DNA from 3 places in the Streptomyces sp. 11-1-2 genome. Region 2 is predicted to be linked to each of the others. Evidence: riboswitches for the same ligand, from Rfam matches in the RefSeq annotation. Region 2 holds a riboswitch; each other region holds the start of a gene.

Region 1 (4,882 bases), 2.0 Mb from region 2:
AACGGGCCCTGTTCCGGGCCGGGGCCGCCCCTCTGGTGGCCTTCCTCGATCGGACGGACCGGGTGGTGCCTTTCGGCCAGGAGCCGGCGGCCTGCGATCCGGTCGGCGATCTCGACGCCGAACTCCACCGCATCCTGGCCGAGGACCGGTACGCGGGCTGAGCGCCGGATACGCGGCGGCGGGCCGAAGACCGGTGTGCCGCGGCCGAACCGTCCGCCATCACCGAACCGTCCGCCATCACCGAACCGGCCGGATCACCGAGCCAGCCGGGCGGCGTGCCCGGTGGCTGAGCGGCTCGTCGCCCAGCGGCTCGTCGTGTCCCTGCCCGGCGGCCCAGCGTGCCCTCCCCGATGGCTCGTCGTGTCCTCGCCCAGCGGCTGTGTCCCCGCCCGGCGGCTCAACGTGCCGTTGCCCGACAGCTCAACGTGTCGTCGCCCGGCCGCTCAGCGCGTCTTGGCCCGGCGCCGCCGCCCGCGTCCGCCCCGGCCGGTGCTGGCTCCCTGGGCGCCGCCCGCGTCGGCCCCCCGCTCCGCGCCGCCGTCCGTGGCCGGGGCGCGGTCCGCGGAGACCACGAGCACGGCCAGCGCCGTGGTCACGGGCACCGAGGCGACGAGCCCGATGCTGCCCACCAGCGTCCGTACGATCTCCTGCGCGACGATCTCGCTCGTGGCGACCGTGCCCACACCGGTGTCCGCGATGGAGAACAGCAGCAGCAGCGGAAGCGACGCGCCCGCGTACGCCAGCACCAGCGTGTTCACGACGGAGGCGATGTGGTCCCGCCCGATCCGCATCGCCGCCCCGTAGAGCCTGCGCCGGGACGCGGTCGGGTCCGCGGCCCTCAGCTCCCACACCGCCGAGGTCTGGGTGACCGTCACATCGTCCAGCACGCCCAGCGAGCCGATGATCACGCCCGCCAGCAGCAGCCCGCGTATCTCGATGTTCGGATAGAGGCCGTGCACCAGCCCGGTCTGGTCGTCCGTATTGCCGGTCAGGCTCGCCCAGGCGATGAACAGCGAGCCCAGCACCCCGATCAGCAGCAGTGACACCAGTGTGCCGAGCACGGCGACCGATGTACGGGCCGTCAGCCCATGGCACATATAGAGCGCGAGAAGCATGATCGCGCTGCCCCCGACGACCGCGACCACCAGCGGATTGGAACCCTGGAGTATCGCCGGGAGGATGAACAGCGTCAGCACCCCGAAGCTGATCGCCAACGCCACCAGCGCGAACACCCCGCGCAGCCGCCCCACCACCACGACGGCGAGCGCGAACAGCCCCGCCAGCAGCGCCATCGGCATCGACCGGTCGACGTCGGACACGGAGTACTGCAGGTCCTTGGGCGCCTTGGGGGCGTACGCCAGCTTCAGCTCCTGCCCGGCGCTGAACTGACGCGAGGCGTTGGGCTGGACGATTTCGGGGAAGGTGCGGCCTTTGTCCTTGCCCGAGGTGACCTCGATGGTGGCCTTCTCGCAGACGCTCTTCTTCCCGCCCTGCCCGGGGGCGCCGTTCTGGGCGGCGCTGTCCTGGCCGGGCTCGGTGGGCGCCTGCGGCTGGGCGTTGACGTCGGCGCAGTTCACCTCCTCGACCTTCACCACCCGTCCGGCGACGGTCTGCTGGTCGAAGCCGAGACCGCTGCGGCCGCTCGCCTTGTGGTCGGGCGTGCCGCCCGGCCAGAGCACGATCAGACCGGCGACGACGGCGACCGCGAAGGGGATGAGCACCGCCGCGATGATCTTGCGGAGGCGGGCAGAGACGGGAGCGGCGGGGCCATGACTGTGGGAGTGGCCGTGGGAATGGCCGTGGCCGTGGTCGTGCGCCTGATCGGAGGGGCGGGGCTGCTCGGGCGGGTGGTCCTGCTGGATGGCGGTCACGGTCGCATCATCGCAAGAGGAGTGGGCCCCCTGTTCAGCACTGTGGATAAACCGTTAGCGTGGGCACGAACCTTTGCAATCGCGGGAGCTCGGAGCACCGGGCTGAGAGGGCGCTGACGCTGACAGCTGCGCCGACCGCTGAACCTGTTACCGGGTAATGCCGGCGTAGGGAGTGGGTCTCATGACTCAGCAGGATGCATCATCGCGCGCCGAGAAGGCCGAATTCGGCTGGCATAAGGGATATGTCGCGGGTTCGCGCCCGGACCTTCACGTCCCGGTCCGCCGAGTGCACCTCACCAACGGCCAGGATGTGACGCTGTACGACACCTCCGGCCCGTACACCGACCCCACCATCGAGACGGATGTCCGCCGTGGCCTGGCGCCGCTGCGGCAGAACTGGATCGTCGCCCGCGGCGACACGGAGGAGTACGCGGGCCGTCCCGTCCGCCCCGAGGACGACGGGATCAAGCACACCTCGCCCCGCGGGGGGCTGCGCAACCTCGACGCGGTCTTCCCCGGCCGCCCGCGCCAGCCGCGGCGCGGCCGAGCGGGCGGCCCCGTGACCCAACTCGCCTATGCGCGGCGGGGCGAGATCACGGCGGAGATGGAGTACGTGGCGATCCGCGAGAACGTCTCCCCCGAGGTGGTCCGGGAGGAGATCGCGGCGGGCCGCGCCGTCCTCCCGGCCAATGTCAACCACCCGGAGATCGAGCCGATGATCATCGGCAAGCGGTTCCTGGTGAAGGTCAACGCCAATATCGGCAATTCCGCCGTCACCTCCTCCATCGAGGAGGAGGTCGAGAAGATGACCTGGGCGACCCGCTGGGGCGCCGACACGGTCATGGACCTCTCGACCGGCCGCAACATCCACACCACCCGCGAATGGGTGCTGCGCAACTCCCCGGTCCCCATCGGCACCGTGCCGCTCTATCAGGCGCTGGAGAAGGTCGACGGCAGGGCCGAGGAGCTGACCTGGGAGATCTACAAGGACACGGTCATCGAACAGGCCGAGCAGGGCGTCGACTACATGACCGTCCACGCCGGCGTCCGGCTGCCGTACGTCCCCCTGACCGCCCGCCGCAAGACCGGCATCGTCTCCCGCGGCGGCTCCATCATGGCGGCGTGGTGCCTCGCCCACCACCAGGAGTCCTTCCTCTACACGCACTTCGAGGAGCTGTGCGAGATCCTCGCGGCGTACGACGTCACCTACTCGCTGGGCGACGGACTGCGCCCCGGGTCGATCGCCGACGCCAACGACGAGGCGCAGTTCGCGGAGCTGCGCACGCTCGGCGAGCTCAACCGGATCGCCAAGGAGCATGGCGTCCAGACGATGATCGAGGGCCCGGGCCATGTCCCGATGCACAAGATCAAGGAGAACGTCGACCTCCAGCAGGAGATCTGCGAGGAGGCCCCGTTCTACACCCTGGGCCCCCTCACCACCGATATCGCCCCCGCCTACGACCACATCACCTCCGGCATCGGCGCCGCGATGATCGCCTGGTGGGGCACGGCGATGCTCTGCTACGTCACGCCCAAGGAGCACCTGGGCCTGCCGGACCGCGATGACGTCAAGACCGGCGTGATCACCTACAAGATCGCCGCCCATGCGGCCGACCTGGCCAAGGGTCATCCGGACGCCCAGGCATGGGACGGCGCGCTCTCCGACGCGCGCTTCGAATTCCGCTGGGAGGACCAGTTCAACCTGGCCCTGGACCCGGACACGGCCCGCTCCTTCCACGACGAGACCCTCCCGGCGGAACCGGCCAAGACGGCGCACTTCTGCTCCATGTGCGGGCCCAGGTTCTGTTCGATGAAAATTAGCAGAAGCATCACAGAGCAGTTCGGCGGCGACGCCGACGCGACGCCCGAGGAGATCGAGGCGGGGATGCTCCAGAAGTCCAGGGAGTTCGCGGCAGCGGGCAACCGCGTGTACTTGCCGCTCGCGGACTGATCTCCTGCCCGTGCCAGTGAGCGGTGGAGGCTTCTTACGGCTTCCATCGCTCACTGTGTCCCCACCACGAGATCGCACAACATGATCCGGGCCCCGCTTCATGAAGATGCGGGGCCCGGATCATGTGTGTCGGGTTCAGAAGGGAAGTTCGGGTCGGGCGGTGCCTCGTTTGATGGTCATGATCTGCTCGTGGAAGTCCCGTGCAGCGGCCTCACGCGGGTACCTGGCGCGCAGTTCCTTGTCCAGCTCGTCGGCGACTAAAAGCAGGGACGGGAGGGACTTGCGGTCGGCTTCCAGAGCCACTGTGCCCATGCCGATGGCTTCTTCGATCTCGCCCGTGCGGGCGGCGGCGACTCCGAGGGTGAGGCGGGCTTCTGCGGCGCGCATGGGCGAAATCTCGGTGCCGTCGGGGCCGGTGCTGATGCGGATCACTGAACGGGCGTGGGAGGCGGCGCGCTCGTCGTCTCCGAGGAGACGGTAGGCGTCCATTTCGTAGAAGTCCCACTTGTCCGGGTCGATGATGAAGTGATGTTCGGGGTGGTCCGGCCTGGGGAGTCGGTCCAGCCTGGCACGCCCTGCGTCGAGGGACTGGCGGACGAGGCGGGCGTCTCCCATGCGAGCGGCGGCGCGTGCCTTGTGGGCGTAGAGCTGGACGCCGACGGAGTGTGTCTGGTCCGCCAGGTGCCCGGCCTCGACGGCGTCGAGCATGTCTTGCCAACGGCTCTGCGTCAGGGCGAACCACGCTTCGATCTCCCACGCCCAAGCCTTGATCTCGCTGTGCCCTGCCTCCTCACCTACCCGGAGTGCGGCGGCCTTGCTGAGATTGGCGGCCTCGCGCTGACCCCGGTCGTACTGGACGCACGCGTTCAGAAGGAACAGCCATCCGGTGTCCACGAGCAGTTCCCGGTGCTGGCGGAGGGTCATCCGGCCTTCGAGCTGCTTGGTGACGTATTGCAAGCCGTTCCGGGTGCGGTCGTGCAGGTAGTCGGCATCGGCGTAGGGGTAGGCACGGGCCAGTTGGTCGATGCCTTCCTCGATCGATTCCAGGGCCGCGCTGTTG
Region 2 (4,882 bases):
CGGGGTCTATGACTCCGACCCCGCCCGTAACCCCGATGCGGTGAAGTTCGACGCCCTGGAGTACGGCGAGGTGATCACCAGGGACCTGAAGGTCGCCGACGCCACCGCGATCACCCTCTGCCGGGACAACAAGCTGCCCATCCTCGTCTTCGAGCTCCTGGCCGAAGGAAATATCGCGCGCGCGGTGAAGGGTGAGAAGATCGGCACGCTGGTGAGCGACCAGGGCTCCCGGGCCTGACGGCTCGAACGGGGGATGGACAACGGCCTGCCGGTCGGACACCGTGCAGGAGAAGACGCACGCAGGGGCGAGGCTCTGCTTACTGATAACACCAGGAGCAAGTGGTGATCGAAGAGACCCTCCTCGAGGCCGAGGAGAAGATGGAGAAAGCCGTTGTGGTCGCCAAGGAGGACTTCGCCGCGATCCGCACCGGGCGTGCGCACCCGGCGATGTTCAACAAGATCGTGGCGGACTACTACGGTGCGCTGACGCCGATCAATCAGCTCGCGTCGTTCTCGGTGCCGGAGCCGCGCATGGCCGTGGTCACGCCGTTCGACAAGACCGCGCTCCGCAATATCGAGCAGGCGATCCGGGACTCGGATCTGGGCGTCAACCCGAGCAACGACGGCAACATCATCCGGGTGGTGTTCCCCGAGCTCACCGAGCAGCGCCGTAAGGAGTTCATCAAGGTCGCCAAGGCCAAGGGCGAGGACGCGAAGATCTCGATCCGCAGCGTCCGGCGCAAGGCCAAGGAGTCCATCGACAAGCTGATCAAGGACGGCGAGGTCGGCGAGGACGAGGGACGCCGCGCCGAGAAGGAGCTCGACGACACCACGGCGAAGTATGTCGCGCAGGTGGATGAGCTGCTCAAGCACAAGGAAGCCGAGCTGCTCGAGGTCTGATGAACGACTCTTCCTGGGGGGCCCCACCAAGCGCCGGATTCCGGGCACCGGGCGGTCAGGGCACCTCCCCCGGCTACGGCTGGGTGGCGGCGCCTTCTTCGGCGGGTCCCGCGCACGAGGTGGGCGAAGCGGCGCAGACTCGCCCCATGCCCACCGTGCCCCACGCGGGCGGCAACTCCGGCGAGGACGCCGACCGTGACCGGGGGGCCGCTCGGCTGAGTGGCCCCCTCTTCCGCGACGAGCAGGAGCCGCAGCCCGGACCCCGGCCGCCCGCCGGGCGCCCGCCGACGCCCCCCGACCCCGCGCCCGACCCGGCCTCGGCCGACGGCGGCGCGCGCGGGGCCGGTGCCGGGCAGGGGAAGAAGAGCGCGGGCCGTAATCTGCGCGCCGCGATAGGGGTGGGCATCGGCCTCGGCGTGATCATCGTGGCCTCGCTCTTCATCTACAAGCCCGTGTTTGTCGGCGTGGTGGCGGTCGCGGTGGTGGTCGGGCTCTGGGAGCTGACCTCACGGCTGACCGAGCGCAAGGACATCCGGGTCCCGCTGGTGCCGCTCGCGGTCGGCGGGGTCGCCATGATCGTCGCCGGCTATGTGCGCGGTGCCCAGGGCGCGGTGGTGGCGGTGGCGCTCACGGCGCTCGCGGTGCTGGTCTGGCGGATGACCGAACCGCCCGACAACTACCTCAGGGATGTCACCGCGGGCGTCTTCGCCGCCTTCTACGTGCCGTTCCTGGCCACCTTCGTGGCGCTCATGCTCGACACCGGGGACGGCCCGTGGCGGGTCCTCACCTTCCTGCTGCTGACCGTGGTCAGCGACACGGGGGCGTACGCGGTGGGCTGGCGCTTCGGCAAGCATCCGCTGGCGCCGCGGATCAGCCCCGGCAAGACCCGCGAGGGGCTGCTGGGCGCGGTGACCTTCGCGATGGTCGCGGGCGCGCTGTGCATGCAGTACCTCATCGACGACGGCGTCTGGTGGCAGGGCCTGCTGCTCGGCCTCGCCGTCGCGGTCAGCGCGACCCTGGGCGACCTCGGCGAGTCCATGATCAAGCGGGACCTCGGCATCAAGGACATGGGCAAGCTGCTGCCCGGCCATGGCGGGATCATGGACCGGCTCGACTCGCTGCTGCCCACCGCGCCGGTCGCGTGGCTGCTGCTGGTGATCTTCGTGGGCGGCGGCTGACGAGGCCGCCCACGGGCCCCGCGCCACGCATGGCGCGGGGCCCTTCGTACGTCTGCGACACTGGGTGAATCATGCCTAAGCCCGGAGAACTCACCTTCGCCGCGCCGCGCGGGGCCAAGAAGCCCCCGCGGCATCTTGCCGACCTCACACCCGCCGAGCGCCGGGAGGCCGTCGCCGCCCTCGGGGAGAAGCCCTTCCGGGCCAGTCAGGTGTCGCGTCACTACTTCGCGCGCTACGTCGACGACCCCGCACAGTGGAGCGACATACCGGCCGCCGCGCGCGAGAAGCTGGCCGCCGGGCTGCTGCCGGAGCTGATGAGCGTGGTGCGCCACGTCAGCTGCGACGACGACACCACGCGCAAGACCCTGTGGCGGCTCTTCGACGGCACGCTCGTGGAGTCTGTACTGATGCGCTACCCGGACCGGGTCACCATGTGCATCAGCTCACAGGCGGGCTGCGGGATGAACTGCCCGTTCTGCGCCACCGGCCAGGCGGGGCTGGACCGCAATCTGTCCACCGCCGAGATCGTGCACCAGATCGTCGACGGAATGCGGGCTCTCCGCGACGGTGAGATCCCCGGCGGGCCGGCCCGGCTGTCCAACATCGTCTTCATGGGCATGGGCGAGCCGCTGGCCAACTACAACCGCGTCGTCGGCGCCATCCGCCGGCTCACCGACCCCGAGCCCGACGGCCTCGGCCTTTCGCAGCGCGGGATCACCGTCTCGACCGTCGGCCTCGTGCCGGCGATGCTGCGGTTCGCCGACGAGGGGTTCAAGTGCCGGCTCGCGGTGTCGCTGCACGCGCCCGACGACGAGCTGCGCGACACCCTCGTGCCGGTCAACACCCGCTGGAAGGTGCGCGAAGTCCTGGACGCCGCGTGGGAGTACGCGGAGAAGTCCGGCCGCCGGGTCTCCATCGAGTACGCGCTGATCAAGGACATCAACGACCAGGCGTGGCGCGCCGATCTGCTCGGCCGGCTGCTCAAGGGCCGCCGGGTGCATGTGAACCTCATTCCGCTCAACCCGACGCCCGGCTCCAAGTGGACGGCGTCCCGGCCCGAGGACGAGAAGGCGTTCGTGGCGGCCCTGGAGGCCCACGGGGTGCCGGTGACCGTCCGGGACACCCGTGGCCAGGAGATCGACGGGGCCTGCGGGCAGCTGGCGGCTTCTGAGCGCTGAGGACCGGCTGATACGGTGCCTGAGCGTCGTCGCATCATGCGGTCGTCGTAAAACTGAATATCCGTACAAGTGAACATTCCGACAGGGGAGCGCTCAGAGCGCTGAGAGTGCGGCACGGCCGCAGACCCTCGGACCTGATCCGGGTCATACCGGCGTAGGGAGTCAGCATCACCATGAACAGCCAGCTTCGGCGTGCCATCTCAGCCGCCCTTTTCGGCTCACTGGCGTTGGGCGCGCTCGTCGGCTGCGGCGAGGATTCCAAGAGCGGCGCGGACTCCAAGACGGTCACCCTGGTCACGCACGACTCGTTCGCGGCCTCCAAGGCGGTCCTCAAGGAGTTCACCAAGGAGACCGGCTACAAGGTGCGGGTGCAGGCCGGGGGCGACGCCGGAGCCGCCGTCAACCAGGCGATCCTGTCCAAGGGCCACCCCCAGGGCGATGTGTTCTTCGGCGTCGACAACACCCTGCTCTCCCGGGCGCTCGACAACGACCTGTTCACCCCCTACACGGCCAAGGGCCTCGACAAGGTCCCGGCGGCCCTTCAGCTCGACCGGGCCGAGCACCGCGTCACCCCCGTCGACTTCGGCGACATCTGCGTCAACTACGACCGCGAGTACTTCGCCGACAAGAAGCTGGCGCCGCCCCGGACGCTGGAGGATCTGACCAAGCCCGCCTACAAGAACCTCCTCGTCACCGAGAACGCGGCCACCTCTTCCCCCGGCCTCGGCTTCCTCCTCGCCACGGCCGCCAAGTACGGCGACGACGGCTGGAAGGGCTACTGGAAGAAGCTGCGGGCCAACGGTGTCGAGGTCGTCGACGGCTGGGAGCAGGCGTATTACGACCGGTTCTCCGGCTCGGCCGGCGGCGGCAAGGGCGACCGGCCGCTCGTCGTCTCCTACGCCTCGAGCCCGCCCGCCGAGGTGGCCGACGCCAAGACCAAGCCCGCCAAGGCCCCCACCGGGGTGGCGACGGGCACCTGCTTCCGGCAGGTGGAGTTCGCCGGGCTGCTGAACGGAGCGGGCAACGCCAAGGGCGGCAAGGCGCTGCTGGATTTCCTGCTGAGCAAGCGGTTCCAGGAGGACATCCCGCTGAACATGTACGTCAACCCGGCGCGCGAGGACGCCAAGCTGCCGGAGCTGTTCACCCGGTTCGGGGTCAGGATCGCCGACTCCGCCACCCTGGCGCCGCAGAAGATCGCCAAGAACCATGAGCCGTGGGTCAAGACATGGTCCTCGCTGGTCCTGTAGAGCCCCGCGAGAACCGTAAGACGGCCGACGGCCACCGTAAGGCCGACAGGGCAGCCGGCGGCGGCCGTCGCGCGCTCGCTCTCCGGCTCGCCCTGATGGCGGTGCCGCTCGCCTTCTTCGCGGTCTTCTTCGCCTATCCCGTGGCCGCCATCGTCACCCGGGGGCTGCGCGTCGGCGGGCAGTGGCGGTTCGGCCGGATCACCGAGGTGGTGACCGATCCGGCGACGCTGGACGTCCTGTGGTTCACCTGCTGGCAGGCGGTCGCGTCGACCGCCCTCACACTCGCGGTCGCGCTGCCCGGCGCCTATGTCTTCGCCCGCTTCGACTTCCCCGGCAAGGGGCTGCTGCGGGCCGTGGTGACCGTGCCGTTCGTGCTGCC
Region 3 (4,882 bases), 4.3 Mb from region 2:
CCCAGCGCCGCGGCGTGGCGCACCAGGGACAGCCCGGGGGCGGGGCGGCCCGGCTTGGTGGGGGTGGGCCAGCAGGGGCCGGTGCAGAAGTAGTCCACACCGGGCTGGACGGCCGCCGCGTCCACCTCCGCCTCCGCATGCGTGGAGCGCCCGATCAGCACGTCCGCGCCGAGGATCGCGCGCGCCGCGGGCACCGGCAGATCGCCCTGGCCCAGATGGAGCACATCCGAGCCGATGGCATGCGCGACATCGGCGCGGTCGTTGACGGCGAGCAGCTTTCCATGGCGACGGCAGGCATCCGCGAGGACCTGGAGGTGCTCCAGCTCCTCGGCCGCCTCCATCTCCTTCTCCCGCAGCTGGACGATGTCCACGCCCGCCGCCAGGACGGCGTCCAGGAACTCCGGCAGGTCGCCCTGGCGCTTCCGTGCGTCGGTGCACAGATAGAGGCGGGCGTCGGCCAGCTGCTCATGCGCGGTGGCGGTGGTGGACATGGTTCGGTACCCCCGGAGGGTCGGCGGCGTACGGGCCGTGCGCGAGCCCGACCCGTACGCCGTGTGCGACAACACGCGATTACGTGCGATTACGTGCGACTACATGCGACTACGGCGACAAAAACGCGAGAGCGATCAGCCCTGTACACGCCCCGTACGGGCTCTGTACGAGCCCGTACGGAAGGCCGCCGAAAGCTGGACGGGAGCGGCGTCAGACGGCGAGCGCCTGCGCGCGCCGCTTCACTTCCGTACCGCGATTCTCGCTCAGGGCCCGTGCCGGGGTGCCGGGCAGGCTCGGGTCGGGGGTGAAGAGCCACTCCAGCATCTCTTCATCGCTGAAGCCGTCGTCCTTCAACAGCGTCAAGGTCCCCACGAGGCCCTTGACGACCTTTCCGTCGGCGATGAACTCCTCGGGCACCTGAAGCACCCTGTTCTCGCCACGGCGCACCGCGATCAGCTGGCCCTCCTTGACCAGCTGCCGGACGCGCGTCACCTCGACACCGAGTCGCTCGGCGACGTCGGGGAGGGTGAGCCAGGCGGGGACGAGAGCATCGATCTTTGCGTCAATCTCGGTCACGGAACAAGCCTGCCATCTGGGACTGACAGTGGGTAGCCGGGCGCCCGCCGCGCGGGCCGCCCGCCCCGCCCCGGACGCCCCGGCCAGCAGTCTGCCGGCCGGTCAGCAGACGGCCGACTTCAGCGGCACCGACGGGTCCTCAGCCCGCGTCCGGTCCAGCCGGGCGCCGCGCTCGATCAGCTTGCGCCCCTGGGCCAGATCGCGCGGACGGCCGACGGCCAGCAGGGCGACCAGGGCGCCCTCTCGCAGCCAGCACACCGACCAGGCGGCACCGGCCGGATCGCCGCGCCAGACCAGTTCATCGGCCTCCGAGTGGTGCCCGGCGTACTGCACGAAGCGCCCGAACTGCTCGGACCAGAAATACGGCACCGGGTCGTAGACCGCGCCGGGGAAGTGGGCGACCGTCCGGCTCCCCACCACATTGGCGGCGACGGTGCGCGGCCCCTGCAGCGCGTTGTCCCAGTGGTGCACCAGCAGCCGGGTGCCGTAGCGGGCGGACGGGAAGGAGGCGCAGTCGCCGACCGCGTAGACGTCCGGCGCCGAGGTGCTCAGCCGGTCGTCGGCGGCTACGGAGCGGTCCTCGGCCAGCTCCACGCCCGAGCCCGCCAGCCAGTCCGTGGCCGGCCGGGCCCCGATCCCGACGACCACCGCGCCCGCCCGCAGCCGGGTGCCGTCGCCGAGCACCAGCCCGCTCTCGTCCACGGAGGCCACCCGGGCGCCGGTCACCAGCCGGGCGCCGTAGTCCTCGTACCAGGCCGCCATGGGGGCCGCGACCTCGGCCGGGAGGGCGCCCGCCAGCGGCCGGTCCGCGGCCTCGACGACCGTCACGGCGCAGCCCGCCTCGCGCGCCGCCGTGGCGAACTCCGCGCCGATCCAGCCCGCCCCCACGACCGCGATCTCGCGCTGCCGGGCGAGCACCGGGCGCAGCCGCACCGCGTCGTCCAGGGTGCGCAGCAGATGGACGCCTGGCACGCCCTCGCTGCCCGGCAGCGGGACCGGCTCGGCGCCGGTGGCGATCACCAGGACGTCGTACGGGAGCTGCCCGGTCGCGGTCTCGACGAGCCGCTTGTCCGTGCGGAGCCCGGTGACCTGGACGCCGAGCCGCAGCGTGATGCCGAGCCCGGCGAAGTCCACGTCGAGCGTCGACCCCTCGGCCTTGCCGAGCAGCACGGCCTTGGACAGCGGCGGCCGGTCGTAGGGCTGGTGGGTCTCCGCGCCCAGCAGGACGATCTCCCCCGTCCAGCCCTGTTCGCGTAGCGCGACGGCGGTCTGCACCCCCGCCATGCCCGCTCCGACGATCACCACCCGCTGTTCGCCGCCGCTCGAGGACGGCTTCGTCGTCGTCTCATCGCTCACACGATCACTGTATTGCGGCTGGTGGGGCGGACCGCAGAGGGCGAGGGGAGATCTCGGGCACAGAGGGGAGGGGTGGCGGGGGCTGGTGGGTGGTCGGGCTTTCGGGCGATTCGGGCCCGTACTAGGGTGGCGGGGCAGAGCACTCGCGGGAGCCCGGACGTACCGGGCTGAGAGGGAGGCTGGAACGGCCTCCGACCGTACGAACCTGATCCGGGTCATGCCGGCGAAGGGAGGGGCAGCGTGTCCACGCACGCACCAGGTCACGACGACGGACCACACACCTCTGGGCTTGGCCGCCGACCATCCGTGGGCGGACCGTACGACGCCCTCGTCATCGGGGGCGGCATCATCGGCCTGGTCACGGCCTGGCGGGCGGCCCAGCGGGGGCTGCGCACCGCCCTCGCCGACCCGGCGCCCGGCGGCGGAGCCGCCTGGGTGGCGGCGGGGATGCTGGCCGCCGTCACCGAGCTTCATTACGGTGAGCAGACCCTGCTCGGGCTCAACTTGGCCTCGGCGCGCCGCTATCCGGACTTCGTGGCCGAGCTGGAGGAGGCGAGCGGCCAGGACGTGGGCCACCGCCCTTGCGGCACACTCGCCGTGGCGTTCGACGCCGACGACCGTGCCCAGCTGCGCGAGCTCCACACGTTCCAGCAGGGGCTCGGGCTGGAGTCCGAATGGCTGACGGGGCGTGAATGCCGCCGTCTGGAACCGATGCTCGCGCCGGGCGTACACGGCGGGCTGCGCGTCTCCGGCGACAACCAGGTGGACCCGCGGCGGCTGACGGCGGCCCTGCTCACCGCGTGCGAGCGGGCCGGGGCCGTCTTCCACCGCGCCCGCGCGGAGCGGCTGTTGCTGGACGGCGACCGCGCCACCGGGATCGAGCTGACCGGGGGCACGCGCCTGGCCGCCGAGCGGACCGTCCTGGCCGCCGGCAGCCTCAGCGGACGGCTCGCGGGCGTCCCCGACGACGTCCTGCCGCCCGTACGACCCGTCAAGGGGCAGGTGCTGCGGCTGTCGGTGCCCGAGCGGTACGCGCCGTTCCTCTCCCGGACCGTACGGGCCGTGGTGCGCGGCGGGCCGGTCTACCTGGTGCCACGCGAGAACGGCGAGCTGGTCATCGGCGCGACCAGCGAGGAGCTGGGCTGGGACACCACGGTCACCGCCGGCGGGGTGTACGAACTCCTGCGGGACGCCCATGAGGTGGTGCCCGGCATCACCGAACTGCCGCTGGTGGAGACATGTGCCGGGCTGCGCCCCGGCTCCCCCGACAACGCCCCGATGCTCGGCCCGACCGCGCTGCCGGGGCTGCTGCTGGCCACCGGCCACCACCGCAACGGCGTCCTGCTCACCCCGATCACCGGCGATGTCATGGCCGAGGCGCTGACGAGCGGAGAACTCCCGCCGGAGGCCCGGCCGTTCACCCCGCGGCGCTTCGCGGCCCCCTCAGCCACCCCCTCCCCAGCACAGGAGCAGCACCCATGACCGTCTCCGTCAACGGCGAGCCCCGCGAGGTCCCGGACGGGACCACCCTCGACCGGCTTGTCGCGACCCTCACCCAGGCGCCCTCGGGCGTCGCCGCCGCCGTCAACGAGACGGTCGTCCCACGCACCCAATGGCCCGCGACCCCGCTCGGCGACGGTGATCGCGTCGAGGTCCTCACCGCGGTCCAAGGAGGCTGATCCACCCATGGCTCCCACCACGGCCGCTACTGCCGCCACGACCGCTACTGCCGCCACACCCGTCACCACCGCCCCGAACGCGCCGGGCCGCGCGCCCCTCACCACCCCCGACCCGCTCACCATCGCCGGGACCGACTTCGGGTCCCGCCTGATCATGGGCACCGGCGGCGCTCCCAGCCTGGAGATCCTGGAACGCTCGCTGCTGGCCTCCGGCACCGAGCTGACAACCGTCGCGATGCGGCGGCTCGACCCCACGGTGCAGGGGTCGGTGCTCTCCGTTCTGAACCGGCACGGCATCCGCCCGCTGCCCAACACCGCCGGGTGTTTCACCGCCGGTGAGGCCGTGCTCACCGCCCGCCTCGCCCGGGAGGCCCTGGGCACGGACTGGGTCAAGCTGGAGGTGGTCGCCGACGAGCGCACCCTGCTCCCCGATCCGATCGAGCTGCTGGACGCCGCCGAGACGCTGGTCGACGACGGGTTCACGGTCCTCCCGTACACCAATGACGACCCGATCCTGGCCCGGAAGCTGGAGGACGTCGGCTGCGCCGCGATCATGCCGCTCGGCTCCCCGATCGGCTCCGGTCTCGGCATCCGCAATCCACACAACTTCCAGCTGATCACCGAGCGCGCCACCGTGCCGGTGATCCTGGACGCGGGCGCGGGGACGGCGTCGGACGCCGCGCTGGCCATGGAGCTCGGGTGCGCGGCGGTGATGCTCGCCTCGGCCGTCACCCGGGCCCAGGAGCCGGAGCTGATGGCGGGGGCGATGCGGCACGCGG

What was found. A riboswitch is a leader RNA that binds a small molecule or an ion and turns the genes downstream of it on or off. The one in region 2 is predicted to bind thiamine pyrophosphate.
Region 1: linked by a shared signal. The riboswitch ahead of thiC (phosphomethylpyrimidine synthase ThiC) and the one ahead of CGL27_RS33420 (thiamine ABC transporter substrate-binding protein) in region 2 are both predicted to bind thiamine pyrophosphate.
Region 3: linked by a shared signal. The riboswitch ahead of thiO (glycine oxidase ThiO) and the one ahead of CGL27_RS33420 (thiamine ABC transporter substrate-binding protein) in region 2 are both predicted to bind thiamine pyrophosphate.

Annotation. Positions count from the first base shown of each region.
Region 1 covers NZ_CP022545.1:5,769,507-5,774,388, reverse strand. Annotated here, with positions in the region: gene CGL27_RS24340 (SsgA family sporulation/cell division regulator) at 1-161, shown strand, start outside; gene CGL27_RS24335 (YibE/F family protein) at 444-1,871, opposite strand; TPP riboswitch at 1,943-2,060, shown strand; gene thiC (phosphomethylpyrimidine synthase ThiC) at 2,053-3,822, shown strand; gene CGL27_RS24325 (tetratricopeptide repeat protein) at 3,958-4,882, opposite strand, start outside.
Region 2 covers NZ_CP022545.1:7,740,668-7,745,549, forward strand. Annotated here, with positions in the region: gene pyrH (UMP kinase) at 1-238, shown strand, start outside; gene frr (ribosome recycling factor) at 343-900, shown strand; gene CGL27_RS33410 (phosphatidate cytidylyltransferase) at 900-2,078, shown strand; gene rlmN (23S rRNA (adenine(2503)-C(2))-methyltransferase RlmN) at 2,150-3,256, shown strand; TPP riboswitch at 3,330-3,434, shown strand; gene CGL27_RS33420 (thiamine ABC transporter substrate-binding protein) at 3,430-4,503, shown strand; gene CGL27_RS33425 (iron ABC transporter permease) at 4,599-4,882, shown strand, end outside.
Region 3 covers NZ_CP022545.1:3,464,898-3,469,779, forward strand. Annotated here, with positions in the region: gene thiE (thiamine phosphate synthase) at 1-491, opposite strand, end outside; gene CGL27_RS14605 (Rv2175c family DNA-binding protein) at 703-1,068, opposite strand; gene CGL27_RS14610 (FAD-dependent oxidoreductase) at 1,171-2,352, opposite strand; TPP riboswitch at 2,560-2,673, shown strand; gene thiO (glycine oxidase ThiO) at 2,731-3,906, shown strand; gene thiS (sulfur carrier protein ThiS) at 3,903-4,103, shown strand; gene CGL27_RS14625 (thiazole synthase) at 4,111-4,882, shown strand, end outside.